Regions from separate parts of the Bacillus sp. 2175 genome, predicted to be linked through region 3. Evidence: a T-box and tRNA genes for the amino acid it is inferred to sense, from the RefSeq annotation. Region 3 holds a T-box; the other regions hold tRNA genes.

Region 1 (9,781 bases), 610 kb from region 3:
TAGCAAGTGCGATAACTGGTGTACCATTTTCAATTAAAGCGATTGTACCGTGTTTTAACTCTCCTCCAGCGAATCCTTCTGCTTGGATGTAAGAGATTTCTTTTAGTTTTAACGCACCTTCTAATCCTACGTAGAAGTCTACGCTACGGCCGATGAAGAAACAGTTACGCGTTGTTGCTAAAAATTGTTTTGCTAATGCGTCCATTTCTTCTTTTTGATCACAAAGTTCTATCATTGCATTTGCTACAAGTCCTAGTTCGTGTGTTAAATCGAAATCAAGAACTTCACCTTTTGCTTTAGCAATATCAGCCGCTAAAATTGAAAGTACTGCAAGCTGTGCTGTGTAAGCTTTCGTTGATGCAACTGCAATTTCTGGTCCAGCGTATAACGGAAGTGTATAATCAGCTTCACGAGAAAGCGTAGAACCAGGCACGTTTGTAATTGTTAATGCTTTATGCCCCATTTCATTTGTTTGTACAAGTACTGCACGGCTATCAGCTGTTTCACCACTTTGTGAAATGTAAATGAAGAATGGTCTTTCTGTTAATAATGGCATGTTGTAAGAGAATTCACTTGCCACGTGTACTTCAACTGGCATTTTTGCAAACTTCTCGATAAATTGTTTTCCAACAAGACCTGCATGATAACTCGTTCCACATGCAATGATGTAAATGCGATCGCTATCTAAAATCGCATTGCGGATGTCTTGATTTAATTCAATTTCGCCATTTTCATCTTGATACTTTTGAATTATATTACGGATTACAAGTGGTTGCTCATCGATTTCTTTAAGCATGAAATGAGGATATGTTCCCTTTTCAATATCACTTGCGTCTAATTCCGCTGTAAACGGTGCACGTTCAATCGTTTCACCTTGTAAGTTTTTAATTGTAATACTTTCTTTCGTTACGATTACGATTTCTTTATCCATTAACTCAATGAATTGATCTGTAACTTGTAACATCGCCATAGCGTCGCTTGCCACAACATTAAAGTTGTCACCAACACCTACTAATAGCGGGCTTTTGTTTTTAGCAACATAAATCATGTTTGGATTTTCAGCATCAAGTAATCCGATTGCATAAGAGCCATGTAAAAGAGATAGCGTATTACGGAACGCTTCTTCTACACTTAATCCTGTGCTCACTTGTTGTTCCATAAGCTGTACGATAACCTCTGTATCTGTTTCACTTACGAACGTTACATCTTGTAAATATTCCTTTTTCACTAATTCATAGTTTTCAATTACACCGTTATGAACTAATGTAAAGCGTTTTGATGTACTTTGATGCGGATGCGCGTTTACTTTACTTGGAACACCGTGTGTAGCCCAGCGTGTGTGTCCGATACCTACGCTTGCTGCTACGTTCTCATCTACGATTTCACGAAGTTTTGCGATACGGCCTTTTTCTTTGTATACAACAACACCGTTCTCTGCTTGTACTGCAATACCTGCTGAATCATATCCACGATATTCTAGCTTTTCTAAACCTTTTAATAAAATTTCCTTTGCATCTTGCTCTCCAATAAATCCTACGATTCCACACATGTTTAGTCGCCGTTACAAATGCTTACACTGCTCTGCGAACATGTAACGACATAGTCCGATACCATTTTTATTTATACTAAAAAACGGATTACATATTGCTAGCCCTGTAAGCTTGTAACGGCTTTCACCTTCCTCTCGATTGGGTTTAAGTCCGTATATACTTATACAGCTAGTTTTCATCCGTTCCTCTTCTCTCATCACACTTTCACCTTTGTCCACTAAGTCACCTTAATGATTTAAGTAAAAGCTTGCGGTTGTGATGAACAACCGGGAGTCATCCGCCGAAATCTCGATAAACCCCACCTCGTCAACTACACTATTTGTAGTTCTGGCGCTTTTATGATTTACAATATTTCCTTTGAGAAAAAGAACAAGACCATCTTATAACAAACATGGATAAACCGTCAATGAAATTTTTTTCATCGTCTATAAAACATATGAAAAAGGAGCACTTTTTGTGCTCCTTTTTCATATAAATTCAGCTAATTATTCAGCGCCAACTTCGGCTTTCACAACTTCTACAATGCGATGTACATATGCATCACAAACTTCTTGTGTTGGTGCTTCTGCCATTACACGAATAAGTGGCTCTGTTCCAGATGGGCGAACAAGAATACGGCCATCACCGTTCATTTCTTCCTCTACAACACGAATAATTTCTTTAATTTTTTCATTTTCTAATGCTAATTTTTTATCTGTTACACGAACGTTTACTAGCAATTGTGGGAATTTCGTCATTTCCCCTGCAAGTTCAGATAATGGCTTTTTCGTCATTTTCATGATGTTTACAAGTTGAAGTGCACTTAACATTCCATCACCAGTTGTAATGTAATCAAGTAAGATAATATGGCCTGATTGTTCTCCACCTAGGTTGTAACCTCCGCGCTTCATTTCTTCCATTACGTAGCGGTCACCAACTGCTGTTTTATCACTTGTAATATTATTTGCTTCAAGTGCTTTGTAGAAACCTAAGTTACTCATAACAGTTGAAACAACTGTATTATGTTTTAATTGACCAGTTTCTTTCATGTACTTCGCACAAATGAACATAATTTGATCACCGTCAACGATGTTTCCTTTTTCGTCTACAGCAATTAAACGGTCGCCATCGCCATCAAAAGCAAGTCCGATATCCGCACCTTTTTCTTTTACCAATTCAGCTAAGCCTTCTGGATGTGTAGATCCTACACCCTCATTAATATTCATACCATTTGGAGAAGTTCCCATCGTTGAAATATCAGCTTCTAGGTCTGCAAATAAGTATGGAGCAAGAGAAGAAGTTGCACCATGTGCACAATCTAAAGCGATATGTAGGCCAGAGAAATCTTCTTCAACAGTTTGTTTAATGTACTGTAAATATTTTTGTCCACCTTCAAAGTAATCACTCACTTGTCCAAGATTAGTACCTGTCGGACGTGGTAGTTCATCAACTTCTTTGTCTAATAAAGCTTCAATCTCAGCTTCTTGCTCATCTGTTAATTTAAAGCCGTCTGAACCAAAGAATTTAATACCGTTATCTTGTACTGGATTATGAGATGCAGAAATCATAACACCCGCTTGTGCGTCTAGTGCTTTTGTTAAATAAGCAACGCCCGGTGTAGAAATAACGCCAAGGCGCATTACTTCTGCTCCAGTTGATAATAGCCCTGCTACTAAAGCTCCTTCTAACATATGGCCAGATACACGTGTATCACGACCAATAATTACTTTTGGACGATCTGTATCTTTTGTTAATACATAACCACCAAAACGTCCAATTTTGAAAGCTAATTCAGGTGTTAACTCCTTATTTGCAACTCCGCGTACTCCATCTGTACCAAAATATTTACCCATTATGATTCGCTCCTTTTTCTTGCTCTTTTTGATTGTGATTATCTACTGTTGGTTCTTGACTCGTTTCTTTATCTTTATCTTGATTTTGATTTTGGTTTTGATTCTTTTCCTGTTCTTTTTCTGAATCAGGTTCAGGATTTTTTGGTTTCTCATTTTGATTTTCTTGATCGGTGTTTGAATCCGGTTGTTGACCGTTACCCTGTACTTCTTTATCTGGTTTTTCTTTCTTCACAATAGTAACTTTAGCACTTTTTTGTTTTGGCTCTATTGAAATATTACCAGGACCACTCACTTGAATTGAAATATCTTTCGTTCCTGGAGATACATTTTGCAGATTAATTACCGCTGTTATTTGAGCAGCTGTTATTTTATCTACTATACTTGCTTCTCCTGAAATATCAACACTTATCTTTCCATCTTGCGGCGAAAGTAGCTGAGCAGTAACATCTTTAGAAAGTCCATTTTTCTGGATTGGGATACCATCAATCGTTTTTGTTTTCGTTTGTTTTGTTTTTTGCACTCCCACCGAAACCTTCACTTGATTCGGTTTGGCACTTGTTACACCCTTGGGTAATAAAACAGAGGCATCGAATGTTGTAGACTCTGTCAATTGACTAAGATCTACTTCGACCCCCTCTAGCGATTGTATATTATCCAAAATATCTTTTGGACCAGCTATCGTTACTTCTCTCGGTTCAACACTGATATTTGTAACCGCCAATCCTTCTGCTAAACTCCCCTTCTTCGTATACGTTACAGGAACAGTTTTTTCAGTATTATTGGCTGTATTTTGCGTTGCCACATTCAACGTTACACTAATCTTAGATGGACTTGTTCTTACATTTAAACGTTTTCCTTCTTTATTGTATAATGTAACTTCGGGCGTTTTTGTAACAGTTTTATTAACACCTTTTAAATCAACATACGCTTTGGCAGATGAAATGCTTTCAATTTCTTCTTTCGTCCCAACTACCTCAACAGTATCCGGTTTAAGGCTTGATTTTTCTAGAGTAGCCCCCGCTGGCATCTGATCCTCATTTGATAATTTCAGATCTACATGAACATATTTTCTCGCCTTTTCATGAAGAGTAACTTTAATTGTTGATGGCTGAACTGTTCCTTTCACATCATCTGGAAGCCCGTTCGTTTTTAAAGAAATCTCATAAGTTCCTTTTGGACTATCTCGCAAATCAACTGGTATGTCAAATTGTTTTTTTGCTTTTGCTGTAGCAACTGATGCTTTTGGGCCTTCTAATTTTACTTTAACGCCCTCTGCCGGAATACCACTTACAATATATTTCTCCTCATCATACTTAAGATTAATAGCATAATTAGTTAATGTTTCTTTCGTATCATTTGCAAAAGGTAATATAACTGATGTCGTATTTTTTTCAGTTAACGTCGCTGACATAAAAAGCATACACGCCAATAGTAATGAGATCCCTTTTAAAAACCAATGATTCTCCATTAACTTATCCATGACGCTTTCTCCTCCAATTCCATAAAGACGAAGAAGTCGTTTTTTCGTTTCCACTAAATTCAGCTAATAACATATCCTTCAGCTGTTCTGTCTTCAAATCACGATGCAACTTACCATTTTTCGTTAAAGAAATTTGACCAGTTTCTTCAGACACAACTACTGTAATACTATCAGTAACTTCACTAACTCCCATTGCAGCACGATGTCTAGTTCCTAATTCTTTAGAAATAAACGGACTTTCTGATAATGGAAGATAGCATGCTGCTGCTTTAATTGTACTTCCTTGCATAATTACCGCTCCATCATGAAGAGGTGTATTTGGAATAAAAATATTAATAAGTAATTCCGATGATACGTTTGCATTCAGCGGAATACCCGTTTCCACATAATCACCCATACCGGTCTCTTTTGACAAAGTAATTAATGCACCAATTCTACGTTTCCCCATATATTCGGTTGCTTTTGCTATCGCTGTTGCAACCATTTCAGGTTCATCATCCTCATGCGTTCCAACACGCGAAAATAAACTTCCGCGCCCTAGCTGCTCAAGTGCTCTTCGCAATTCTGGCTGAAAGATAATAATAACGGCTAAAAATCCCCACGTTAATACTTGTTCAGTTAGCCAAGATAGCGTACGCAATTCAAGGAAAATACTGATCATCTTAACGACGATAATAACTGTAATCCCTTTTAAAAGTTGAACAGCTTTTGTCCCTCGGATTATAAGAATTAGCTTATATATAATAAACCATACAATGGCAATATCTAATGCCGTACTAAGATATTTCAAAATGGTCGTATCTTCAAAAGGCATGCTATCCCTTCCTCCTACTTACGAGCAATTCTATCCATATATTGAAATATTGTTTTATGCTCTATCTGTATGTATTTCCAACAACTAGTTAATTATACCATACATGAAACAAACGACAATTACAAACAACCCCCTTTAGCTCAAATTGGTAAGATGTCAAACATTTTTATTGTACAGTATAATATAAATCATTATTATACGCCTATTTTCAAATAAAAAAAGCAACTTCTCAGTTGCTTTTCTTACATTTATTTTAGTTTTTCACCGAATAAAGAACCCATTAAAGCAACTGCTGTTGTTGCCGTTCTATTTCTCTCATCTAAAATCGTATTTACCTCAACAAATTCAGCAGATGTGATAATATCAGCTTCTGCTAACATTTCCATCGCCAAATGACTTTCACGATAAGATAGACCGCCAATTACAGGCGTTCCAACACCTGGTGCATCATGAGGATCAAGACCGTCTAAATCTAATGATAAGTGTACACCATCAGTATGAGATAAATATGCGATTGTTTCTTCCATAACAGCCGTCATCCCCATACGATCAATTTCATGCATTGAGAACACTTTAATACCTTCATTGCGAATGAAATCTTTTTCTCCTTCATCCAATGCACGCGCACCGATAATTACGACATTCTCTTTTTTCACCTTTGGATATGCTCCGTATAAATCTACAAGTGAAGAATGTCCATAACCTAAACTTGCTGCAAGTGACATACCATGAATATTTCCAGATGGTGAAGTTTCCTCTGTATTTAAATCACCGTGTGCATCATACCAAATAACGCCTAAGTTTTTATAATGTTTTGCTACACCAGCTAATGTACCGATAGCAATACTATGGTCACCACCTAATACAAGTGGAAAACGACCTTCTTCTATAATATGATCCACCTTACTTGCTAATTCATTACATACAGTTGCAACTTGTGTAAGGTTTCTTAATTTTGTATTTTCATCTATCTCTTTTTCTCTCTCTATACATATATCTCCCATATCTTTAACGTCATATCCAATTTCTTCAATTCTTTCAATTACCCCTGCATAACGGATCGCGCTCGGTCCCATATCAACTCCACGACGCATCTGTCCTAAATCCATTGGAACTCCAATAACTGAGATTTCCTTTTTCATAGATAGTATCCCCCTTTTATGCCTTCACTAAATATTTTAAATCTTTTATATAGTCTGACTCAACTCGACATTTTTCTGTATGGATATACAATTTATTCACTTATATTCATACTGAAAACCAAATTTCAAGACTATTCTATGTATAAAGTTAACTTAATGAAACAATCGCAATCACTATTATTAAATAATAATAATAAAACACTCCTACATTTAGAAGTGTTTTTCTGATGCTATTTTCCATACTATTGCAATATTTTTTGTTGTCATTTCAATATTTTCTTCTGCTACTTTATATGCTTCTTCTAGTGTCATCGGTCTCGTTGTAATACTAAATACCGCATCTATTCCTTTCTCGTACACAGCTGAATAATCAGATGATACAGACCCTCCAATAGCAATTACAGGCACAGAAAAACGTTTTGCACGCCCCGCAACACCCACAGGAGCCTTTCCATATGCAGTTTGTTTATCTATTCTACCTTCACCAGTTATAATGAGATTTGCATCTTCTATATGTTTATCGAAATTTGTATAATCTAATACAATTTCAATGCCCCTCCGCAAGTCTCCCTTTAACACTGAAATAACAGCCGCTCCCATTCCTCCCGCTGCCCCTGCACCAGGTATTTCAGATACATCAAAAGATACATATCGTTTAAGCATATTCGCATAATGTTGTAAATTCTCATCTAGCTCTTTCATCATCTCTACATTTGCACCCTTTTGTCTCCCAAATATGAAAGATGCTCCCTGCATTCCGACTAATGGATTATCCACATCACATGCCGCTTCTATCTTTACCCCCTTTAAGCGGGGGTCCATTTGTGAAAAATCAATAGCAACAATCGAATGTAATGTGCCTCCAGATGGATCTATTACTTCACCCTTGTCATTTATAAATCTTACTCCTAAAGCTGCTAACATACCTGCCCCACCATCATTTGTAGCACTTCCGCCAAGTCCTAAAATTATGTACTCCACTCCTTGATCTAGCGCATGTAATATAAGTTCTCCTGTTCCTTTTGTCGTTGTAATAAGTGGGTTGCGCTTTTCAACTGGAACGTGCTGTAATCCTGATGCTGCTGCCATTTCTATAAACGCTGTCTTTTTATCTTTAGAAATGCCATAAAAAGCTTGTATACCTTCTCTAAGCGGTCCTGTCACACTAATTGATATAATTCTCCCCCCTGTAGCATCAACAAGTGATTCAACCGTCCCTTCTCCTCCATCTCCAATTGGTATTTTCACATACTCTGCATTAGGAAAAATTGCTCTAAAACCTCTTTCAATAGCTCCACATACTTCTATAGCTTTTAGGCTTTCTTTATATGAATCAGATGCAATAACAACTTTCACAATTATCTCCCCATCCCTTATTTTTACGTTTTCTTCATTTTAAACGACAAGTATAAAAGTTGTCTTTTTAAACACAAAAAAAGCTTACATCATATGATGTAAGCTTTTTTATTTAGATGGAGCCTAGCGGGATCGAACCGCTGACCTCCTGCGTGCAAGGCAGGCGCTCTCCCAGCTGAGCTAAGGCCCCTTATTAATTAAGCGGAAGACGGGATTCGAACCCGCGACCCCAACCTTGGCAAGGTTGTATTCTACCACTGAACTACTTCCGCAAAAATGATGAGCCATGAAGGACTCGAACCTTCGACCCTCTGATTAAAAGTCAGATGCTCTACCAACTGAGCTAATGGCTCGTAAATGGCTGGGCTAGCTGGATTCGAACCAGCGCATGACGGAGTCAAAGTCCGTTGCCTTACCGCTTGGCTATAGCCCATTAATATTTACTAGTATGGTTATCTTTTCAAAAAAATAAACCCTCTCAGGTTATTTTAAAGAAAATGGTGGAGGGGGGCAGATTCGAACTGCCGAACCCGAAGGAGCGGATTTACAGTCCGCCGCGTTTAGCCACTTCGCTACCCCTCCGACATTTTAAATATATATGGTGGAGGATGACGGGATCGAACCGCCGACCCCCTGCTTGTAAGGCAGGTGCTCTCCCAGCTGAGCTAATCCTCCAAAAGTGGTGACCCGTACGGGATTCGAACCCGTGTTACCGCCGTGAAAGGGCGGTGTCTTAACCACTTGACCAACGGGCCAAAAAAGTTTTAAACCTATTCCCAAGCTTCCAACCGGGCTTGAACCGGTGACCTCTTCCTTACCATGGAAGTGCTCTACCAGCTGAGCTATGGAAGCATAATGGCTCCGCAGGTAGGACTCGAACCTACGACCGATCGGTTAACAGCCGATAGCTCTACCACTGAGCTACTGCGGAATAATATTAGCCTGGCAACGTCCTACTCTCACAGGGACAAGGTCCCAACTACCATCGGCGCTAGAGAGCTTAACTTCCGTGTTCGGTATGGGAACGGGTGTGACCTCTCTGCCATCATTACCAGACTTTTATCATTATAAACATTTCTTTCGAAATGTCAAGAAGAAATTTTAATGCATATTCCTTCAAAACTAGATAACATTGCTACATATTATATGGTTAAGTCCTCGATCTATTAGTATTCGTCAGCTCCACATGTCACCATGCTTCCACCTCGAACCTATCAACCTGATCATCTTTCAGGGATCTTACTAGCTTACGCTATGGGAAATCTCATCTTGAGGGGGGCTTCATGCTTAGATGCTTTCAGCACTTATCCCTTCCGCACATAGCTACCCAGCTATGCCCTTGGCAGAACAACTGGTACACCAGCGGTGCGTCCATCCCGGTCCTCTCGTACTAAGGACAGCTCCTCTCAAATTTCCTACGCCCACGACGGATAGGGACCGAACTGTCTCACGACGTTCTGAACCCAGCTCGCGTACCGCTTTAATGGGCGAACAGCCCAACCCTTGGGACCGACTACAGCCCCAGGATGCGATGAGCCGACATCGAGGTGCCAAACCTCCCCGTCGATGTGGACTCTTGGGGGAGATAAGCCTGTTATCCCCGGGGT
Region 2 (9,781 bases), 1.1 Mb from region 3:
TCAGAATGGTTGGAAATCATTCGTAGAGTGCAAAGGCATAAGGGAGCTTGACTGCGAGACCTACAAGTCGAGCAGGGACGAAAGTCGGGCTTAGTGATCCGGTGGTTCCGCATGGAAGGGCCATCGCTCAACGGATAAAAGCTACCCCGGGGATAACAGGCTTATCTCCCCCAAGAGTCCACATCGACGGGGAGGTTTGGCACCTCGATGTCGGCTCATCGCATCCTGGGGCTGTAGTCGGTCCCAAGGGTTGGGCTGTTCGCCCATTAAAGCGGTACGCGAGCTGGGTTCAGAACGTCGTGAGACAGTTCGGTCCCTATCCGTCGTGGGCGTAGGAAATTTGAGAGGAGCTGTCCTTAGTACGAGAGGACCGGGATGGACGCACCGCTGGTGTACCAGTTGTTCTGCCAAGGGCATAGCTGGGTAGCTATGTGCGGAAGGGATAAGTGCTGAAAGCATCTAAGCATGAAGCCCCCCTCAAGATGAGATTTCCCATAGCGTAAGCTAGTAAGATCCCTGAAAGATGATCAGGTTGATAGGTTCGAGGTGGAAGCATGGTGACATGTGGAGCTGACGAATACTAATAGATCGAGGACTTAACCATATAATATGTAGCAATGTTATCTAGTTTTGAGAGAACATAAAAAACTTGTTGACTTTTAAAGTAAATAAGTTATAATAATGATTGTCTCAAAAGAATAATGTCTGGTAATGATGGCAGAGAGGTCACACCCGTTCCCATACCGAACACGGAAGTTAAGCTCTCTAGCGCCGATGGTAGTTGGGACCTTGTCCCTGTGAGAGTAGGACGTTGCCAGGCAATATTATTCCGCAGTAGCTCAGCGGTAGAGCTATCGGCTGTTAACCGATCGGTCGTAGGTTCGATTCCTACCTGCGGAGCCATTGGAGAGCTGTCCGAGTTGGCCGAAGGAGCACGATTGGAAATCGTGTATACGTCACAAGCGTATCAAGGGTTCGAATCCCTTGCTCTCCGCCATAGGATTTATAGTATTTGGCCCGTTGGTCAAGTGGTTAAGACACCGCCCTTTCACGGCGGTAACACGGGTTCGAATCCCGTACGGGTCACCACTTTGGAGGATTAGCTCAGCTGGGAGAGCACCTGCCTTACAAGCAGGGGGTCGGCGGTTCGATCCCGTCATCCTCCACCATATAAATTTTATATGAATAGTATTATCGCGGGGTGGAGCAGCACGGTAGCTCGTCGGGCTCATAACCCGAAGGTCGCAGGTTCAAATCCTGTCCCCGCAACCAAATGGTCCCGTGGTGTAGTGGTTAACATGCCTGCCTGTCACGCAGGAGATCGCCGGTTCGACCCCGGTCGGGACCGCCATTTTAATAAGGCTCGGTAGCTCAGTCGGTAGAGCAGAGGACTGAAAATCCTCGTGTCGGCGGTTCGATTCCGTCCCGAGCCACCATTTATTTTAATAAAATACGCCGGCTTAGCTCAATTGGTAGAGCAACTGACTTGTAATCAGTAGGTTGGGGGTTCAAGTCCTCTAGCCGGCACCATGTAAGTTTCGGAGGGGTAGCGAAGTGGCTAAACGCGGCGGACTGTAAATCCGCTCCTTCGGGTTCGGCAGTTCGAATCTGCCCCCCTCCACCATTTACATAGGGGCATAGTTTAAAGGTAGAACTGAGGTCTCCAAAACCTCCAGTGTGGGTTCGATTCCTACTGCCCCTGCCAAATATATTTACACAACATGGCGGTTGTGGCGAAGTGGTTAACGCACCGGATTGTGGCTCCGGCATTCGTGGGTTCGATTCCCATCAGTCGCCCCATTTTTATTTTAAAAATTACAAATAATCTAATGGATACTTACATATAATTAAGTAAGAATTCGATGGGCTATAGCCAAGCGGTAAGGCAACGGACTTTGACTCCGTCATGCGCTGGTTCGAATCCAGCTAGCCCAGCCATTTTTGCGGAAGTAGTTCAGTGGTAGAATACAACCTTGCCAAGGTTGGGGTCGCGGGTTCGAATCCCGTCTTCCGCTCCAATAAAATTTAATATGGCGGCATAGCCAAGTGGTAAGGCAGAGGTCTGCAAAACCTTTATCACCGGTTCAAATCCGGTTGCCGCCTTTTCTTTTGTGCCGATGTGGCGGAATTGGCAGACGCGCACGACTCAAAATCGTGTTCCTTCGGGAGTGTCGGTTCGACCCCGACCATCGGTATCATGAACGGCGTAAAAAAGCTCTATACAATTAGTATAGAGCTTTTTTGTTTTCTTTTCATTACATGACAAAATAAGCAGAAAAAGTATTGTATATACAATATTTCTTTCGAGTACTCTAGAGAGAATTTCTCCACCCCGGTGACATGAAGTTAAATCCGATACCACCAGTAGATATTAGTACACTATCAACGGTTAAGTTTGTAATCTCTAAAAACTTCTTTTCAAACCCTTCTCTGTTGTACTTATACATAGTTGAGTGGCACGCCCACATATGCGTTGAAGTACTTAACCAGTCCCCTAAATCTTTTAATTCAGGGAACGACTCAAATTGAATTGGTTCATCTAATTTCATGAATCTCACTTGATAGATAGTTGGGTTTAACTTTTCTTCTATCCCTTTAAGACTATGTGCTTTTTTCTCATTTGAATGTGTCATAATTCTCCTTCTCTCTTTTCTTCAAATTTTTCCCTATTTTTATTATACAACAATAGAAAGTAATTATGGGAATAGGTGTCAGCAATATAAAAAGACTCTAACAGAAATGTTAGAGTCTTTTTGTTAAATTATACTATGTGCTTCTAAAATTCGTAATAAACGTAGGAATTCATGTATAATATAACTTGTCGAAAGAACAAAATGATAGTGATTTATATTATGTCTATAATATGAATCAAAAATGAACTTTTTATATTTCTTTTAAAAATGTGTTGAACACACATTATATTTCATATTAATATTTTTATGTAGATTTAAAACGGGAAAGAGAGTGGAAAGTATGGGCCGTAAATGGAACAATATTAAAGACAAAAAAGCATCAAAAGATGCAAATACAAGCCGTATATACGCGAAATTTGGGCGTGAAATTTATGTGGCAGCAAAACAAGGCGAGCCAGATCCAGAATCAAACCAAGCGCTAAGAGTTGTATTAGAGCGTGCGAAAACATACAATGTTCCAAGAACAATTATTGATCGTGCAGTTGAAAAAGCAAAAGGCGGTTCAGAAGAAAATTATGACGAGCTTCGTTATGAAGGATTCGGACCAAATGGAGCTATGGTTATTGTAGATACACTTACAAATAACGTAAACCGTACTGCAGCAGATGTACGAGCTGCATTTAGCAAAAACAGTGGTAATATGGGTGTGAACGGTTCTGTAGCTTACATGTTTGATGCGACAGCTGTTATCGGCCTTGAAGGTAAAACATCAGATGAAGTTCTTGAAATTTTAATGGAAGCAGATGTAGATGCACGTGACATTCTAGAAGAAGAAGATTCTGTTATCGTGTATGCTGAACCAGATCAATTCCATGCAGTACAATCTGCACTTAAAGGTGCTGGCGTTGAGGAGTTTACAGTTGCAGAATTAACAATGCTTGCACAAAGTGATGTAACACTTCCTGAAGATGCTCAAGCACAATTTGAGAAAATGGTTGATGCATTAGAAGATTTGGAAGATGTTCAACAAGTTTATCACAACGTAGACTTAGGAGAGTAATACGATAGATGACCCTTTTCGCTTAGCGGATAGGGTCTTTTTTATGAAGTTAATTAAGGTGATGAAGTATTAAAGGTATTTTGTTGTAGGTAGTGAATATGATTATAGGGATATACAAAATATTCATTATCTCTAGGAGGCTTAATATGGAACATAAGACACCAAAGCATATAGTTGCTGTAGCAGGTTATTTAACAAATGAAAAAAATGAAGTGTTATTAACAAAAGTGCACTGGCGAGCTGATACGTGGGAGTTGCCAGGAGGACAGGTAGAAGAAGGCGAAGCGCTCGATCAAGCTGTCTGTAGGGAAATAAAAGAGGAAACAGGGTTAACGGTGAAGCCTATCGGAATTACAGGGGTTTATTATAATACCTCTATGCATATTCTAGCTGTTGTTTTTAAAGTAGCATATATAAGTGGTGAAATAAAAACTCAACCCGAAGAGATACAAGTGGGTAAATTTGTTGATTTAAATGAAGAGAACATAGATGAGTATATAACGCGTCCTCATATGAAATCCAGAACGCTTGATGCAATGAGAGCAACACATTTTATTCCGTATGAAACGTGGGAAGTACAGCCGTATAATTTAATAGGAAGATTGTAAAGAAAAGAGTAGCCGATTTGAGATACATTCGAATCACTACTCTTTTTTGTATACTGTTTAAGAAAAAGGTCAAAATAATAATAGCACTAGTATTGATTTGCAGAACATTTGTTCTGTATAATAAATCTATATGTTATATACATTTAGATTACTAGATAGTCAAAAGTATATATATTTGTAGATGATATAATTAAAGTGTAAAGTGAAAATATAATAGTCTTAAGGGTTTCTCTTTTATTGGTTATTCGTGCTTTAACATAACCTATATTCAATATTTCAGATGAATAGTAGATAAAAAAATACTGTGATACAATACTTTTTTATCCCACTATTTGCTGGGCAGTAAGCTTGATTGATGAGGGCTCATTAAAGTTTCACTTTATACCTTACAATGATGTAAGGTACGTGTAAGAGAAATCGATGGGATATTTTTTTACAACAATGTATTCTTAAAGTAAGAGTTATATGCTGTGTGGAAAAGAGGTGTTCAAGATGAAAGAACGAGTATTATCTAGGGTGAACTATCATCAAAAAGTTGCATTAAATCCAATGACTAAACTTTTTTATAAAGCCATTATATTATTATTATTGTTAAGTTGTACGTTATTATTCGTTGGAAATGTAATGATTGAGAAAAGTGATATTAGTAAATTACATGTACCGGCTAAGTTAGAGGTGCCAGAATCATTAACACATGCATTTATTGCGACAGAAGATAAAAGATTTTATCATCATAACGGTTTAGATTATATAGCAATTATTAGGGCCTCAGTTGAGAATATAAAGGCTGGTGGTGTCGTGCAAGGAGGAAGTACGATTACACAACAGCTATCTAAAAATGCCTTTTTAACAAATGAACGTACATTTTCTCGTAAGTGGAAAGAGATTTTTTATACGAAAAAAATTGAACGCACATTTACGAAGGATGAAATTTTAAAATTATATGTAAGTAATATTTATTATGGAGAAGGAGCATGGGGAATTGAAAAAGCAGCAAACCTTTACTTCGGTAAAAAGGTGAACCAATTAACGTTGGCTGAAAGTGCAATGATGGCTGCTGTAGTAAAAGCACCTGCTTATTACTCACCTGCCCAAAACTATGATAAAGCAGTAGAGAGACGAAATGTCGTTTTGAGACTAATGGAGAAAGAAGGCTATATAAGCCATGATGAGTATGTTCAAGCAGTTAGTGAGAAATTAGTAATTCGTCATGATATAAAAATAGAGCAGTCGATGTTAAATAGCGCGCGTAAAAAAGCAGTAAGTTAAGAGAAGTTCCTACAGAGGAGCTTCTTTTTTTTGAATAAATTGTGACAAATTGTGACACAATATCGTCACAATTATTGTGTTTTTGTAATTTATGTGAGCGTGTTCATTGCGTGACGTATATAAGTGTTGATATTATGTGTATTGTGTACAATGCTGTATACAGAATATGAATTTAAAGAGGAATGTATATGAAATCAAATAAACTCATGGCTCTTGGTATAGTTTTTTCTATCGCAGTATTGATTGTAATTGGAACAATTGCGTATAGCATCATAAATGACAAAAAAGATAAAGGGAATGAGATGTTTGCTTATTCTACGCAACAATCTTTAGGGAAAGATGATGCTCCAGTTAAGGTAGTTGAATTTGGAGACTTTAAATGTCCTGCTTGTCGTACTTGGGATGTAACGGTATTACCTCGATTAAAAGAAGAGTATATTGATAAAGGCAAAGTGCAGTTATATTTTATTAACTTCCCATTTATCGGAAAAGACTCGGATTTAGGTGCAGCAGCTGGTGAAGCAATTTATAAACAAGATAAAGATTCATTCTGGATTTTCTATGATGAGATTTATCAAAATCAAAAGAAAGATACGGAAGAATGGATTACAGAAGATTTGCTTCTTAGCATTGTGAAAGAGAAACTTCCAAAAGTTGATGTAGAGCAATTTAAGAAAGATTTACACAGTAAAGACATTAAAGAAAAAGTACGTAAAGATTCAGATCGTGCTCAAAAATTAAAAGTTCAAGGTGCTCCTTCTGTATATGTAAACGGAAATCTTGCAAACCCTGATTTCGATAGTATGAAGAAGGCAATTGATAAAGAATTGAAAAAGTGATGAGGTCTCTCATCACTTTTTCGACTTTTTTCGATAAAATTCTTGCCTCTACTTTTTTTACATGCTATACTACTTTACATAAGTTATTCTAATATCTTATATGTAATTCATATTTGCGGGTGTAGTTTAGTGGTAAAACAAGAGCCTTCCAAGCTCTGGTCGAGAGTTCGATTCTCTTCACCCGCTCCAAATTTTATTAAATGTTTTTCTATAAATTGTGATCAACGCAGTGTTTCGTTTCCGAGATAAACGAGGCATTGCGTTTTTTAATGTTTGAAAAACCTAATTACATGCGAAAATAGAAGTAAATAATAGTATTCCAAAAGTGAATTACTAACCAATAGGGTCGTTACATAAGGGATGGATTCATCTGAGGAGGCGATTAGGAATGGATTTTGAACAATTAAAGCAAGATGTAATTGCGTATAGTAAAACAATTGGCATAGATAAAATAGGCTTTGCGAGTGCTTCTCCTTTTGAGGAATTAAAGCAGCGCTTAATCCAGCAACAACAATTAAATTATCAATCTGGATTTGAAGAGCCTGATATAGAGAAGAGAACGAATCCGCAACTGTTATTACCGGGTGCTAAATCAATTATTGCGATTGCTTTAGCATATCCTTCAAAATTAAAAAATGCACCATTAAGTAAGCGTGGAGAACGCCGTGGGATTTTTTGTCGTGCTTCTTGGGGACAAGATTATCATCTTGTTTTACGAGATCGTTTGCAAAAATTAGAAGCATATTTAATTGAAAAACTTCCGGATATAGAAGTGAAGTCCATGGTTGATACAGGTGAATTAAGTGATCGAGCTGTATCAGAGCGTGCAGGCATTGGATGGAGCGGTAAAAACTGCTCTATTATTACACCTGAATTTGGTTCGTACGTATACTTAGGGGAAATGATTACAAATGTTCCATTCCCGCCAGATAAGCCGATAGAAGATCAATGCGGGGGCTGTACGAAATGTATCGATATTTGTCCTACCGGTGCTTTAATACAGGGGGGACAGTTAGATTCGAAGAAGTGCATTGCGTTTTTAACACAGACGAAAGGATTCCTACCTGAAGAATATCGCGATAAAATAGGAAATCGTATATATGGATGTGATACGTGTCAGACTGTTTGCCCGAAAAACAAAGGAATGGATTTTCATAATCATCCTGAGATGGAGCCGGATCCTGAGCTAGTTAAACCATTATTAACACCACTTTTAACAATTAGTAATCGTGATTTTAAAGAGAAATATGGGATTATGTCAGGATCATGGAGAGGGAAAAAGCCACTGCAAAGAAATGCGATTTTAGCATTAGCACATTTTAAAGAAACATCGGCAATTCCTGATTTAATTGGTGTTATGAAAGATGACCCAAGACCAGTACTACGCGGAACGGCAGCATGGGCACTTGGGAAAATTGGCGGAGATGGAGTAGGCGAAGCGATTGAGAAAGCGATGGAACGTGAGAAAGATGAAGAAGTGCTTCATGAAATGAATCGCGGGCTTGAATTGTTAGCACAGAAAAAAGAGTAGATAATATTTCCCTTTTTCATATTGTAATATGGGAGGGAGACAGAATGGTTGTAAAAACGAAGATTGAAAACCAAGTACAACAATTTTTAGCATATATAACGGAGAAAAGAACGAATGTGGATGGTATTGCTGAGGATTTACTACAAATGGCACTGAGAAAGAAACAATTGTTTCAAAGACGTAGTGCACATATAGTGAAAGCAACTGCGGATGTTTCTTTCATTAGACAATTAAATAGTAATGACCATCAAGAAATTGATTATCAAATACATTTTAAATATTTAATTAAGCATAAAGAATTATTTTATATTGAAGAGGAACAATTAAAACGAAGAGTTTGTTTAAATAATAGTCGAATTATAGGCGATTATGCTATTGAAGTGTCAGAAGAAATTAGAATGGGTGAGACATTAGAAAGGGAAATTACGAAAGAGAAGTACGGTTCTTATCAGTATAATCGTTTAGAGGCAGTGAAATATGCAGAGCGTTGGTGGGATGACCGAAATCCTATGTATCGTAATTTCCCTGATAATTGTACGAATTTCATTTCTCAATGTCTTCATACTGGAGAAGTACCTATGAGCGGATATCCTAATATTCGTAAAGGATGGTGGCAAAGGGAGAATCAGTGGAGCTGGAGCTGGGCTGTTGCACATTCTTTTTATTGGTATTTGTCAGGTGCTACAACAGGACTTCGAGCAGAGGCGGTAGAGAGGCCAGAAGAACTTATTCTTGGAGATGTCATTGCTTATGATTTCGAGGATGACGGAAGATGGAATCATACGACGATTGTAGTAGCAAAAGATGCAGATGGTATGCCGCTTGTAAATGCACATTCAGCGAATAGCCGTCGACGTTATTGGAACTATGAAGACTCTAGTAAATATACACCACAAATGAAATATAAATTCTTTCATATTATTAATGGGTAGAGATTTTTCGCTCAAGTGGTATAATACGTAGTAGACAAAAAACAGAGGTGAATATCGCGTGGGAGTACATGTTGTTTTATATCAGCCAGAAATTCCAGCAAATACAGGGAATATTGCTCGTACTTGTGCAGCAACTGGAACAGAATTACATTTGATTAGACCGCTTGGATTTTCAACGGATGATAAAATGTTAAAGCGTGCAGGATTAGATTATTGGCAGCACGTGAAAATTACGTATTATGATTCAATTGAAGAATTTTATGAAAAAAATAAAGACGGTGAATTCTTCTATTTAACAAAGTATGGCGAGAAAGCTCATACAGCGTTTGACTATAGCAAGCGCGAGAAGGATTACTATTTTGTATTTGGAAGAGAAACAAACGGCTTACCAGCTAATGTAATCGAAGAAAACTTTGATCATTGTTTACGTATTCCAATGACAGATAAAGTACGTTCATTAAATTTATCTAATACAGCAGCAATTTTAATTTATGAAGCGTTCCGTCAACAAAATTACCCTGGATTAGATTTAGAAATCGTTTATTAAAAGTCGCCATATGGCGACTTTTTTTTATAAAATAAAAATAATATATAATCATACATTTAAAAGAGAGGACATAATCATATAGAATGGGATATATGATTAAAAATAGATAAGACGGGTTGAGATAAATATGAAGGAAGAATATAGTAATCAAAATACCTTTTTAAGTATGATAGATATGGATTTAATTAGACAAGGATTATTACATGCTATTCAAGATTTAGTATTCATATTGAAAGTTATTGATAATGAAACGTTTCAATATATGTATGTGAATAAAATAGGAATGGATTATGCTAGGTTAAGCGAAGAGTGCTATGGAAAAACCTTTGCAGAAGTATTACCAAAAGATATAGCGGGGATAT
Region 3 (9,781 bases):
CATGTTAGACTCGTAAATTTACATTTGTCTGCTTATGATGAAGGCGGGAAAATTAGAAAACAGCAAGTAGAGTATTTAAAAGAATATATGAACAAGCATTATGAAAATGGTGATTACGTAATAATGGGTGGAGATTGGAATCAATTGGTTTCGAACGCTCAATTAAGTGATCCGAAGTTCGTGAAAGAGCGTCCTGAGTGGTTAGTAGAGTTACCGAAGGACTTTACAGACGGTGGCTTTAAATGGGCTGTAGATCCGTCTGTTATGACTGTAAGAGATGATGTAAAGAAATATGTAGAAGGTGAAAATTTCGTCACTATTATTGATGGCTTTATCGTTTCACCGAATGTAGAGATTGTAAATGTACAAGGGAAAGATTTAAAGTTTGAAAATAGCGATCATAACCCAGTAAGTGCGGTATTTAAACTGAAGTAATTGATATGTATAAGTAGAAGGTGGGGCTTCATATGGAGTGGTTAAAGAGGACTTGTTTTTCTAACCTTGAGAAAGAATCACAGAAAAATCATTTATTACTGTTTATAACGATTTGTAGTTTCTTCCTTGGGATAATCGCAATTGGGTATTATGGATATATTTTTACAGAGAGAGCCATAGCATTTTGGATTTGTGGTATTTCTGTCGTTGCATTTGGAACGCTTTTTACTTTTATAAAAAGTATGGAATCAGCGTATAAATATATCATGACATTTATGTTGCTTACAATGTCTTACATTATGGTACAAGCTTTTAATGAAAGCCCGGCTGTATTTCAAATGGTCTATTTTACATTAGCTGTTTCACTTATTTATTTAAGCGAGCGCCTCATTTTAATTATTGGCGGGGTAGCTGTTGTGATCACATTTATCCTTTGTAGCTATTGGCCGGAGCAATTTTTTGCTTATACAGCCTCATCTGAAGCTGCTAATTTCGCAAGTTTGTTAGCGATTGTAACAATCGCTATGTGGGGCGTCACGAAAATCGGTTCTAATCTGCTCCTTCGTTTAAGTGATGAGAAGCAAGAAGTAATGAGAAAAGCTCAGGAGTTAGAAGAGACGCAAAGACTTATTGAAGAAACAGTTGTGAAACTAGATAGTAATTTCAATCATTTAAGACAAAATATGAACACGTCGATGGAATCGATGAGTGAAATTAATTTTGCCTTTGAAGAGGTGGCAGTTGGTACGCAATCACAATCAGAGATGATGTATCGTTCGGTAGAAGTATTGAATGATATGGAGGGAAATATTGAGCAAATCATCTCTCAAGTAAGAACTGCATCGGCTCATGTGGATGAAAGCTTAGAAATTTCAAAAGGTAGTGTACATACTCTAAGAAATTTTGAAACTAACATGAGAAGTTTAAATGATGTTGTTTCACAGTCTGGAATTATATTTAGAGATTTAATGATGCAATCGAAACAAATTAATGAAATTGTAGATGTAATAACGAATATTTCAAGTCAGACGAGTTTGCTAGCTTTAAATGCAAATATTGAAGCTGCGAGGGCAGGCGAGCATGGAAAAGGTTTTGCTATTGTAGCGAGTGAAGTGTTAAAGCTTGCTGAAGAATCAAATCGTTCTGCGGGAAGAATTCAAGGGATTTTGAAGGAGTTTAGTAATCAAGCAAGTAAGGTAGAAGTGCAAGTAGAGAAGTCAGAAAGAGTACAAGAAGAATGTAACGAGATGTTAGCAAGTGTTTTAACAAATGTAACTGATTTAGGGAAGTTTATTGATGCGATTAATAAAGTAATGCGAGAGGTTGTTGTTCATCAAGAAAGTTTCCAAGTTAAAACGACGAATATTGTAAAGGATGTTACGCATGCTTCTAACGTAATTCAGCAAACTTCTACAGCTACAGAAGAAGTGCTAGCGAGTGTGGAAGAAGAAAAACATCGAAATGATACGTCAGTGAAGACGTTACAAACTGTTAGCGAGCAAGTGAAGTTGTTAGAAGATATTTTAGAAAAGTAATATTGCTTAGAAAGAGCACGAGTGATGTGCTCTTTTTTCATTGAAACGAATACTTGATAGGAATTTAATTGCTTTTCTGCGCGTTTTCTGCCAAGCTTAAGGAGATAAAGTGAGACTAGTACATACTGATTATTAGCCCTCACCAATCAAGCTATCCGCAAATAGCGGAATAAAATACTTCAAAGAAAGAATTATATAGGTGACGCATATGATCGAAGTTAAGACTTCTGAACTTAGTGATGGAGAATTTAATAGAGGTGTATTTGCAACTCGTGATATTAAAAAGGGTGAGTTGATACACGCAGCACCAGTTATCTCTTATCCGAATGAACAGCATGAACATATTGAGAAAACGTTACTTGCTGATTACGCATTTGAGTATGGAATCAATCATACGGCAATCCTTTTAGGATATGGTATGTTATTTAATCATTCATATACACCGAATGCAACGTATGACATCGTTTTTGAGAATCATACATTTAACTTCTATGCTTATAAAGATATAAAAGCAGGAGAAGAAATTTTAATCAATTATAATGGTGAAGTTGATAACGATGAGCTGTTATGGTTTGATAAAGAAAAAGAAGAGAACGAAAAGTAATATAAAGAGTATAGAAAGAGCACATTCTGTGGGATGTGCTCTTTTTTATTGATGTAAATAAAGTAAAAAGTACAAAAAAATACCACTTTCTTTTTGTGTGGTATAGTAAGATACTGAGGGATAGTGTTTTGAAAAAGTCATATATTTTACAAATTGTTGTCTTTCTGATGACATGTCAAGTTTAGTAGTCCATTTGGGTTGCTTTATTATGCAATATATATTTTAATATGAGTGGCACCTCTTATAAATTAAGAGGTTTATAGGTGTCTCGAATTGATTTTGGGTACACTGTATCCACCACTTTAGGTTTTTTCATGTACGTGGGGATATTATGGGCCCGTATAACGGGATAAAATGAATATAGAAATAGAGGAATCGTAAAATGAATATGCAAGAGGTTTATAAATATTTAAGTACGGTATTGCCTGAAGGACATGTTAAACAAGATGAAATGTTAAAGAATCATACGCATATTAAAGTTGGCGGAAAAGCAGATGTTTTTGTTGCGCCTACAAATTATGATGAAATTCAAGAAGTTATTAAATATGCGAACGAATATAATATTCCAGTTACGTTTTTAGGAAATGGATCGAATGTCATTATTAAAGATGGTGGAATTCGCGGGATTACAGTAAGTTTAATTCATATTACAGGTGTTACTGTAACAGGAACGACGATTGTAGCACAGTGTGGTGCAGCAATTATTGACGTATCACGTATTGCCTTAGACCATAACTTAACGGGTCTTGAGTTTGCTTGTGGTATTCCAGGTTCAGTTGGCGGAGCATTATATATGAATGCTGGTGCATACGGCGGTGAAATTTCGTTTGTATTAACAGAAGCTGTCGTAATGACAGGTGATGGAGAGCTACGTACTTTGACGAAAGAAGCATTTGAATTTGGATATCGTAAGAGTGTATTTGCGAACAACCATTACATTATTCTTGAAGCGAGATTTGAACTTGAAGAAGGTGTACATGAAGAAATTAAAGCCAAAATGGATGATTTAACGTTTAAACGTGAGTCAAAACAGCCTCTAGAATATCCTTCATGTGGTAGCGTATTTAAGCGCCCACCAAATAACTTTGCTGGTAAGTTAATTCAAGACTCAGGACTACAAGGTAAGCGAATTGGTGGAGTAGAAGTTTCTTTAAAACACGCTGGATTTATGGTGAATGTTGATAACGGAACAGCACAAGATTACATCGATTTAATTCACTTCGTACAAAAGACAGTTGAAGAGAAATTTGGCGTGAAGTTGGAGCGAGAAGTAAGGATTATTGGAGAGGATAAAGAATAACGAAATACGTATGAAGATATGAATTATTTTAAAATAACATTTGGGTATTGTTGACAATTTGTTTTCAATTCAATATAATGGCTAATAATTTAACAAGTAACATACGTTGAAAGAGCCCAGTAGCAGTTTGTCACTGTTAACGAGAGAGCTAGGGGTTGCTGGAACCTAGCACAAACAAACTTGCGAATTACACTCTGGAGTATCTTAGGTAATGCTAAGCGGACTAGCAATCGATATTATTGCTAAGAGTGGTATGAGTAGCTATGCTATTTATGCAAACTGGGTGGTAACACGGTGAATAATCGTCCCTATGTCTATCGTAGACATAGGGGCTTTTTTGTTTTTAAAAAATAAAGGGGATGACAAAAGATGAATATTATTGATGAATTAGAATGGCGCGGCGCCGTTAATCAGCAGACTGACGAAGAAGGCTTACGTAAGCTAGTAGAAGAGAAAAAGATTTCACTATACTGCGGAGTTGATCCAACTGGTGATAGTATGCATATCGGACATTTGATTCCGTTTATGATGATGAAGAGATTCCAATTAGCTGGCCATCATCCTGTTATTTTAATTGGCGGGGCAACAGGAACAATTGGTGATCCGAGTGGACGACAATCAGAGCGTCAGCTTCAAACGTTAGAAGTGGTTCAGCATAATGTAGATGCGTTAACAGCACAAATGAAAAAGCTATTTGATTTTGGTGGAAATAGCGAAGTGAAGATGGTAAATAACTATGATTGGACACATGAAATAAATATTATTGAGTTTTTACGTGATTACGGGAAAAACTTTAGCATCAATAGCATGTTAGCGAAGGATATTGTAGCAAGCCGTTTAGATACAGGTATTTCTTTCACAGAATTCACGTACCAAATTTTGCAAGCGATGGACTTCCACCATTTATACACGAAAGAGGATGTTCAACTTCAAATTGGTGGCAGTGACCAATGGGGAAATATTACGAGTGGTTTAGATTTAATTCGTAAGTTAGAAGGTCATGAGGCGAAAGTATTCGGATTAACGATTCCGTTATTATTAAAATCGGACGGTACGAAGTTTGGTAAATCAGCGGGTGGTGCGGTTTGGCTTGATCCTGAAAAAACGACACCGTTTGAATTTTACCAGTTCTGGGTAAATACAGATGACCGTGACGTAATTAAATACTTGAAATACTTTACGTTCTTAACGAAAGAGCGTATTGATGAATTAGCAACGAAGGTAGAAACAGAGCCTCATAAACGTGAAGCGCAAAAAGTGTTAGCGGAAGAAATGACGAAATTTGTTCATGGAGAAGAGGCGTTCCTGCAAGCTGAGAAAATTACAGCAGCGTTATTTAGCGGAGATATTAAATCGTTAACAGCTGATGAAATTGAACAAGGCTTTAAAGAAATGCCAACATTCCAGTCTTCAAAAGAGACGAAAAACATCGTAGAGTGGCTAGTCGATTTAGGGATTGAACCATCTAGACGACAAGCACGCGAGGACATTAATAATGGTGCGATTTCTATGAATGGTGAGAAAGTAACAGATGTGGGTACAGATGTTACTGTAGAAAATTCATTTGATGGAAGATTTATTATTATTCGTAAAGGGAAGAAGAACTACAGTCTTGTGAAATTAGGATAATAAGTAAGGCTGGAAAATATATCGGCGATTTTTCGAATATATCGACCGTAACTCAAATTATATCGGCGATTTTCGAAATATATCAGCGCAAATCCGAATATATCAGCGATTTTCCCAATATATCGATTTACCGACAAAAAGCGACAATAAGAACTGTTCCGAACGGGACAGCTTTCATTATAAAAAGTCAGTATATTTAGATAAATTTAAAGGGTATATAATTTTTTTGACGAATAAATAAGTTAGAGAAAATTACGGATAAAAAATAGCCCGAACCATGCAGGGCATGATTCGGGCTTATATTCAGATTAGTAAGCTAAGCTGAATAGACCTTTAATGTGTGATAAGTAACGAACGTTACTTGCTTCTTTCATTAATGATGCTGGTAAGCCTTTAAGTGGAGTATTACTTGCTCCAATTGTAGCAACCGCATCTTTACGTCCTAGACTAGCAAGTGTTCCAGAGTTTACAGGTGCGAACTCTTCCAATGCTTTGCCTTCTAGTGCTGCGTATAAGTTGTATCCAATTAACTCACCCATTTGCCAAGCGATTTGTGCAGTTGGTGGGTATGGACGTCCGTCTGGAGCGAAGACAACAGCGCTGTCTCCAGCAACGAATACGTCTTTGTGAGAAGTAGATTGTAGGTATGCATCAACTGTTGCACGTCCACGGTTAACTTCAAGACCTGATTCACCGATTAATGGGTTACCTTGTACGCCGCCTGTCCAAACGAATGTGTTAGCAACAAGTTTTTGACCGTCTTTTAAGTCGATTTCATTGCCAGCAACGTTTGTTACAGGAAGACCAGTTAAGAATGTAACACCGCGTGCTTCTAGGCTAGTAGTTGCACGTTCGATTAAGTGGTCTGGTAATACTGGAAGGATTTTTGGACCTGCTTCAACAAGAAGAAGTTTCACTTCTTTTGGATTTACGCCGTGGCTTTTTGCAAGTTTAGGCATAATGTCAGCAAGCTCACCAACTAGCTCAACGCCAGTTAATCCGCCACCACCGATTACGATTGTAGCATCAGCTTCGTTTTTCGTTTTCGCGTATTCACGAATACGGTCTTCAACGTGTTTGTAGATTTTGTTTGCATCAGCAGCCGATTTTAATACCATGCTGTTTTCTTCTAGTCCTGGAATACCGAAGTAAGCAGTTTTACTTCCTAAAGCAACTACAAGTGCATCGTAAGATAAAGTAGTGCCACCAGCTAGTTTGATTTCTTTGCTATCAACTGAGAATGACTCAACTGTTGCGATTTTAAGATCGATGTCTTTCCCTTTGAAAAGCTTTGTAAGTGGCATTGCAACTGCTTGCTCAGACACGTTACCAGCTGCAAGGCGGTGTAGTTCAGTGATGATTTGGTGTGTTGGGTATTGGTTAATCACTGTAACTTGTGCTTCTGATTTGCTGTAATATTTACGTACGTTTAAAGCGGCAAGAAGACCGCCATAACCAGCGCCTAAGATGACAATTTGTTTTGACATAGTATGATATCCCCCGTCTTTACTAATTGTTGTTATAAGTTAAATTATTTATTGTTACGTTCTGCACTAATTTGAAGATATGCGTTCACAAAGCGGAACATTTTTTGTGCTTGTGGATCTTTTAGTAATTTTAACAGGCCGAATAGGCCGATAACTTCGTTGCTTTCTTCAGCACGATCTTTCGCTTCGATTGCAGTTGCAGCCATGCTTTTCACTGTATCTTTTACAGGTTCTACAAGCTCTGTAATTGCACCAACAGTGTCGCTTTTTAATACTTCATCAGTAGCAACAGTTTGAGCGAAGTCATAAGACTTAGTTAAAATGTTAACAAGCTCAGTTAATTTTGGAAGCTGTTCTACTAGTGTTGTTAATGATTCTTGTACCTCAGGTTTTAACAACTGATCAAGTACATCAAGTTGTCCTTGGCTAGCAGAAATTTGTACAGTTTCTTGTTCTGGCTTTGTTTGAGTCATAGTTTCTGGCATCTCCAATTCTCCTTTACGATAGCAATACTCTTATTTTTTATAAGTAAGATAGTAAACGTTTACGAAACTTTATACAAAGTTTCACAAAACACAATAAAATGCCTTTAAATTTATGACAGCAAGTAAGCTGCAAACATAAATCTAAAACCATAACGTCTTACTTATTATTTATGAACTGTCCGATACATGGCTTGTCCGCATAATGGAAAAGCTCCGTTACCGGAAAGTGTATATAATATATATCCTATATTATATACTATATACACCTATGTTAACATAAAAATGATTCCTAATTATTTGATATTGAGTGTATAACGTAGTGCTGACAAGGTATGAAAGCGTATAAAATATTTTGTTCCAGTTAGAAATGTATATACATATAAAGAAAAAAAGGAAAAAATGAACAAATTCATGTTCGTTTTTTCCTTTTTCCTATTATTCACCTTCTACAATTAGCATCGATGTGTTACCGCTTTTTTCAAGATGGCATTCGCCCCAAGTACAAAGAGAATCAAGAATGGACTCTAAAGACCAACCGTATTCTGTAAGTGAATATTCTACTTTTGGTGGTACTTGATTGTATACCTTTCTTTGAATAACCCCATCGTCTTCTAATTCACGTAATTGCTGAGTTAACATTTTTTGTGTAATCCCAGGCATTAAACGTTTTAGTTCACTCGTTCTTTTTGTGCCTTTCGTTAGATGACAAAGGATAACAACCTTCCATTTTCCACCGATAACCTCTAAAGTCGCTTCAACGGGAATATTATATTTCTTCATATAAAAATCTCCTTTGATGAATGTAGATTTAAGTTCTCCAACAAAAGAAGCTAAATAATTAAATGTTACTAAAAAGTGCCTATAGCACTTTAAAGTACGTACTTTTTATCATGTTGAATATGTTCCATAATAGCATACGTAAGAGGGAAATGAGTAGTACGGTACTAAAAAGTGCCTATGTTACTTTTAGGTACCTATCGTACTTTTAAGTGCGTTCTTCAAAAAAAGAGTAAAGCCATTCATAATAGCGTATATCAACAGTAAAGTTATTTTTGTAGAAGATAAAAAGGCCTTTTTATCATACTATTATGATTGGATTTCTCGCATTAAGGAGGAGTTCAATTGAATTCATATACAGTATCTTCTTCGGTTATGCAGACGAATCGGAGAAGTATGTTTGCTTTATTAGCACTAGCAATTAGTGCGTTTGGAATTGGTACAACTGAATTTATTAGTGTCGGCTTATTACCATCTATCTCAGAGGATTTACATGTTTCTGTTACAACAGCGGGGTTAACTGTTTCTTTATATGCATTAGGAGTAGCGTTTGGTGCTCCAGTATTAACGTCATTAACAGCTAGTATGTCGCGAAAGACGTTATTAATGTGGATTATGATTATTTTCATTATTGGTAATGGAATTGCGGCGGTAGCAACAAGTTTTACTGTGTTACTTATTGCGAGGGTTGTATCTGCATTTGCGCATGGTATTTTTATGTCAATTGGATCTACAATTGCGGCTGCGCTTGTACCTGAGAATAAACGTGCAAGTGCAATAGCATTTATGTTTACTGGTTTAACTGTTGCGACTATTACAGGTGTACCAATTGGAACATTTATCGGTCAACAATTTGGCTGGAGGGCCTCGTTTATTGTTATTGTGGCCATTGGAATCGTTGCTTTAATCGCCAATAGTATGCTAATTCCTTCTAATTTAAAAAAAAGTACGTCTGTATCATTTCGCGATCAATTTAAGCTGATTACGAATGGAAGACTGTTACTTGTATTTATTATTACTGCATTAGGATACGGGGGAACGTTCGTAACATTTACGTATTTATCTCCGTTATTACAAGAAGTAACAGGATTTAAAGCAAGTACCGTTACAATTATTTTGTTAGTATACGGAATTGCAATTGCGATTGGGAATATGGTCGGGGGAAAATTATCAAATCATAATCCGATTCGAGCGTTATTTTACATGTTCTTTATTCAAGCGATTATATTATTTGTTTTAACATTTACAGCGCCATTTAAAGTCGCTGGATTCATCACAATTATTTTCATGGGACTATTCGCATTTATGAATGTTCCAGGGCTACAAGTGTATGTTGTTATATTAGCTGAGAGGTTTGTACCTAGCGCTGTTGATGTAGCATCGGCGATTAACATTGCAGCATTTAACGCAGGAATTGCTCTTGGTGCTTACTTGGGCGGTATTGTAACGAACTCGTTAGGATTAATTCATACGGCTTGGGTAGGTGGAATTATGGTAGTAGGTGCTGTTGTTTTAACTGCGTGGAGTAT

What was found. The T-box of region 3 lies ahead of tyrS (tyrosine--tRNA ligase). A T-box ahead of a tRNA ligase gene usually reads a tRNA of that ligase, here a tRNA-Tyr.
Region 1: it encodes a tRNA-Tyr, which carries the amino acid that the T-box ahead of tyrS (tyrosine--tRNA ligase) is inferred to sense. The anticodon was not compared.
Region 2: it encodes a tRNA-Tyr, which carries the amino acid that the T-box ahead of tyrS (tyrosine--tRNA ligase) is inferred to sense. The anticodon was not compared.

Annotation. Positions count from the first base shown of each region.
Region 1 is NZ_CM173819.1:155,015-164,795, reverse strand. It holds gene glmS (glutamine--fructose-6-phosphate transaminase (isomerizing)) at 1-1,549, opposite strand, end outside; gene ACXKY9_RS00965 (hypothetical protein) at 1,562-1,747, opposite strand; gene glmM (phosphoglucosamine mutase) at 2,036-3,382, opposite strand; gene ACXKY9_RS00955 (CdaR family protein) at 3,375-4,862, opposite strand; gene cdaA (diadenylate cyclase CdaA) at 4,855-5,676, opposite strand; gene rocF (arginase) at 5,925-6,818, opposite strand; gene ACXKY9_RS00940 (glycerate kinase) at 7,029-8,174, opposite strand; tRNA gene ACXKY9_RS00935 (tRNA-Ala) at 8,292-8,364, opposite strand; tRNA gene ACXKY9_RS00930 (tRNA-Gly) at 8,375-8,446, opposite strand; tRNA gene ACXKY9_RS00925 (tRNA-Lys) at 8,455-8,527, opposite strand; tRNA gene ACXKY9_RS00920 (tRNA-Gln) at 8,533-8,607, opposite strand; tRNA gene ACXKY9_RS00915 (tRNA-Tyr) at 8,673-8,756, opposite strand; tRNA gene ACXKY9_RS00910 (tRNA-Val) at 8,774-8,849, opposite strand; tRNA gene ACXKY9_RS00905 (tRNA-Glu) at 8,855-8,929, opposite strand; tRNA gene ACXKY9_RS00900 (tRNA-Thr) at 8,954-9,026, opposite strand; tRNA gene ACXKY9_RS00895 (tRNA-Asn) at 9,031-9,105, opposite strand; rRNA gene rrf (5S ribosomal RNA) at 9,115-9,230, opposite strand; rRNA gene ACXKY9_RS00885 (23S ribosomal RNA) at 9,321-9,781, opposite strand, start outside.
Region 2 is NZ_CM173819.1:624,157-633,937, forward strand. It holds rRNA gene ACXKY9_RS03405 (23S ribosomal RNA) at 1-604, shown strand, start outside; rRNA gene rrf (5S ribosomal RNA) at 705-820, shown strand; tRNA gene ACXKY9_RS03415 (tRNA-Asn) at 829-903, shown strand; tRNA gene ACXKY9_RS03420 (tRNA-Ser) at 906-997, shown strand; tRNA gene ACXKY9_RS03425 (tRNA-Glu) at 1,015-1,089, shown strand; tRNA gene ACXKY9_RS03430 (tRNA-Val) at 1,094-1,169, shown strand; tRNA gene ACXKY9_RS03435 (tRNA-Met) at 1,196-1,272, shown strand; tRNA gene ACXKY9_RS03440 (tRNA-Asp) at 1,276-1,351, shown strand; tRNA gene ACXKY9_RS03445 (tRNA-Phe) at 1,361-1,436, shown strand; tRNA gene ACXKY9_RS03450 (tRNA-Thr) at 1,455-1,530, shown strand; tRNA gene ACXKY9_RS03455 (tRNA-Tyr) at 1,541-1,624, shown strand; tRNA gene ACXKY9_RS03460 (tRNA-Trp) at 1,632-1,705, shown strand; tRNA gene ACXKY9_RS03465 (tRNA-His) at 1,725-1,800, shown strand; tRNA gene ACXKY9_RS03470 (tRNA-Gln) at 1,864-1,938, shown strand; tRNA gene ACXKY9_RS03475 (tRNA-Gly) at 1,944-2,018, shown strand; tRNA gene ACXKY9_RS03480 (tRNA-Cys) at 2,033-2,103, shown strand; tRNA gene ACXKY9_RS03485 (tRNA-Leu) at 2,114-2,195, shown strand; gene ACXKY9_RS03490 (DUF3884 family protein) at 2,313-2,633, opposite strand; gene ACXKY9_RS03495 (YebC/PmpR family DNA-binding transcriptional regulator) at 2,974-3,693, shown strand; gene ACXKY9_RS03500 (NUDIX hydrolase) at 3,840-4,301, shown strand; gene ACXKY9_RS03505 (transglycosylase domain-containing protein) at 4,794-5,570, shown strand; gene ACXKY9_RS03510 (DsbA family protein) at 5,759-6,409, shown strand; tRNA gene ACXKY9_RS03515 (tRNA-Gly) at 6,525-6,598, shown strand; gene queG (tRNA epoxyqueuosine(34) reductase QueG) at 6,798-7,940, shown strand; gene ACXKY9_RS03525 (amidase domain-containing protein) at 7,985-8,872, shown strand; gene trmL (tRNA (uridine(34)/cytosine(34)/5-carboxymethylaminomethyluridine(34)-2'-O)-methyltransferase TrmL) at 8,931-9,419, shown strand; gene ACXKY9_RS03535 (sensor domain-containing protein) at 9,547-9,781, shown strand, end outside.
Region 3 is NZ_CM173819.1:4,810,867-4,820,647, reverse strand. It holds gene ACXKY9_RS25170 (endonuclease/exonuclease/phosphatase family protein) at 1-435, shown strand, start outside; gene ACXKY9_RS25165 (DUF4077 domain-containing protein) at 468-1,970, shown strand; gene ACXKY9_RS25160 (SET domain-containing protein) at 2,179-2,574, shown strand; gene murB (UDP-N-acetylmuramate dehydrogenase) at 2,957-3,874, shown strand; T-box leader at 3,972-4,187, shown strand; gene tyrS (tyrosine--tRNA ligase) at 4,244-5,503, shown strand; gene ACXKY9_RS25145 (NAD(P)/FAD-dependent oxidoreductase) at 5,812-6,990, opposite strand; gene ACXKY9_RS25140 (DUF1641 domain-containing protein) at 7,035-7,475, opposite strand; gene ACXKY9_RS25135 (winged helix-turn-helix transcriptional regulator) at 7,911-8,255, opposite strand; gene ACXKY9_RS25130 (MFS transporter) at 8,628-9,781, shown strand, end outside.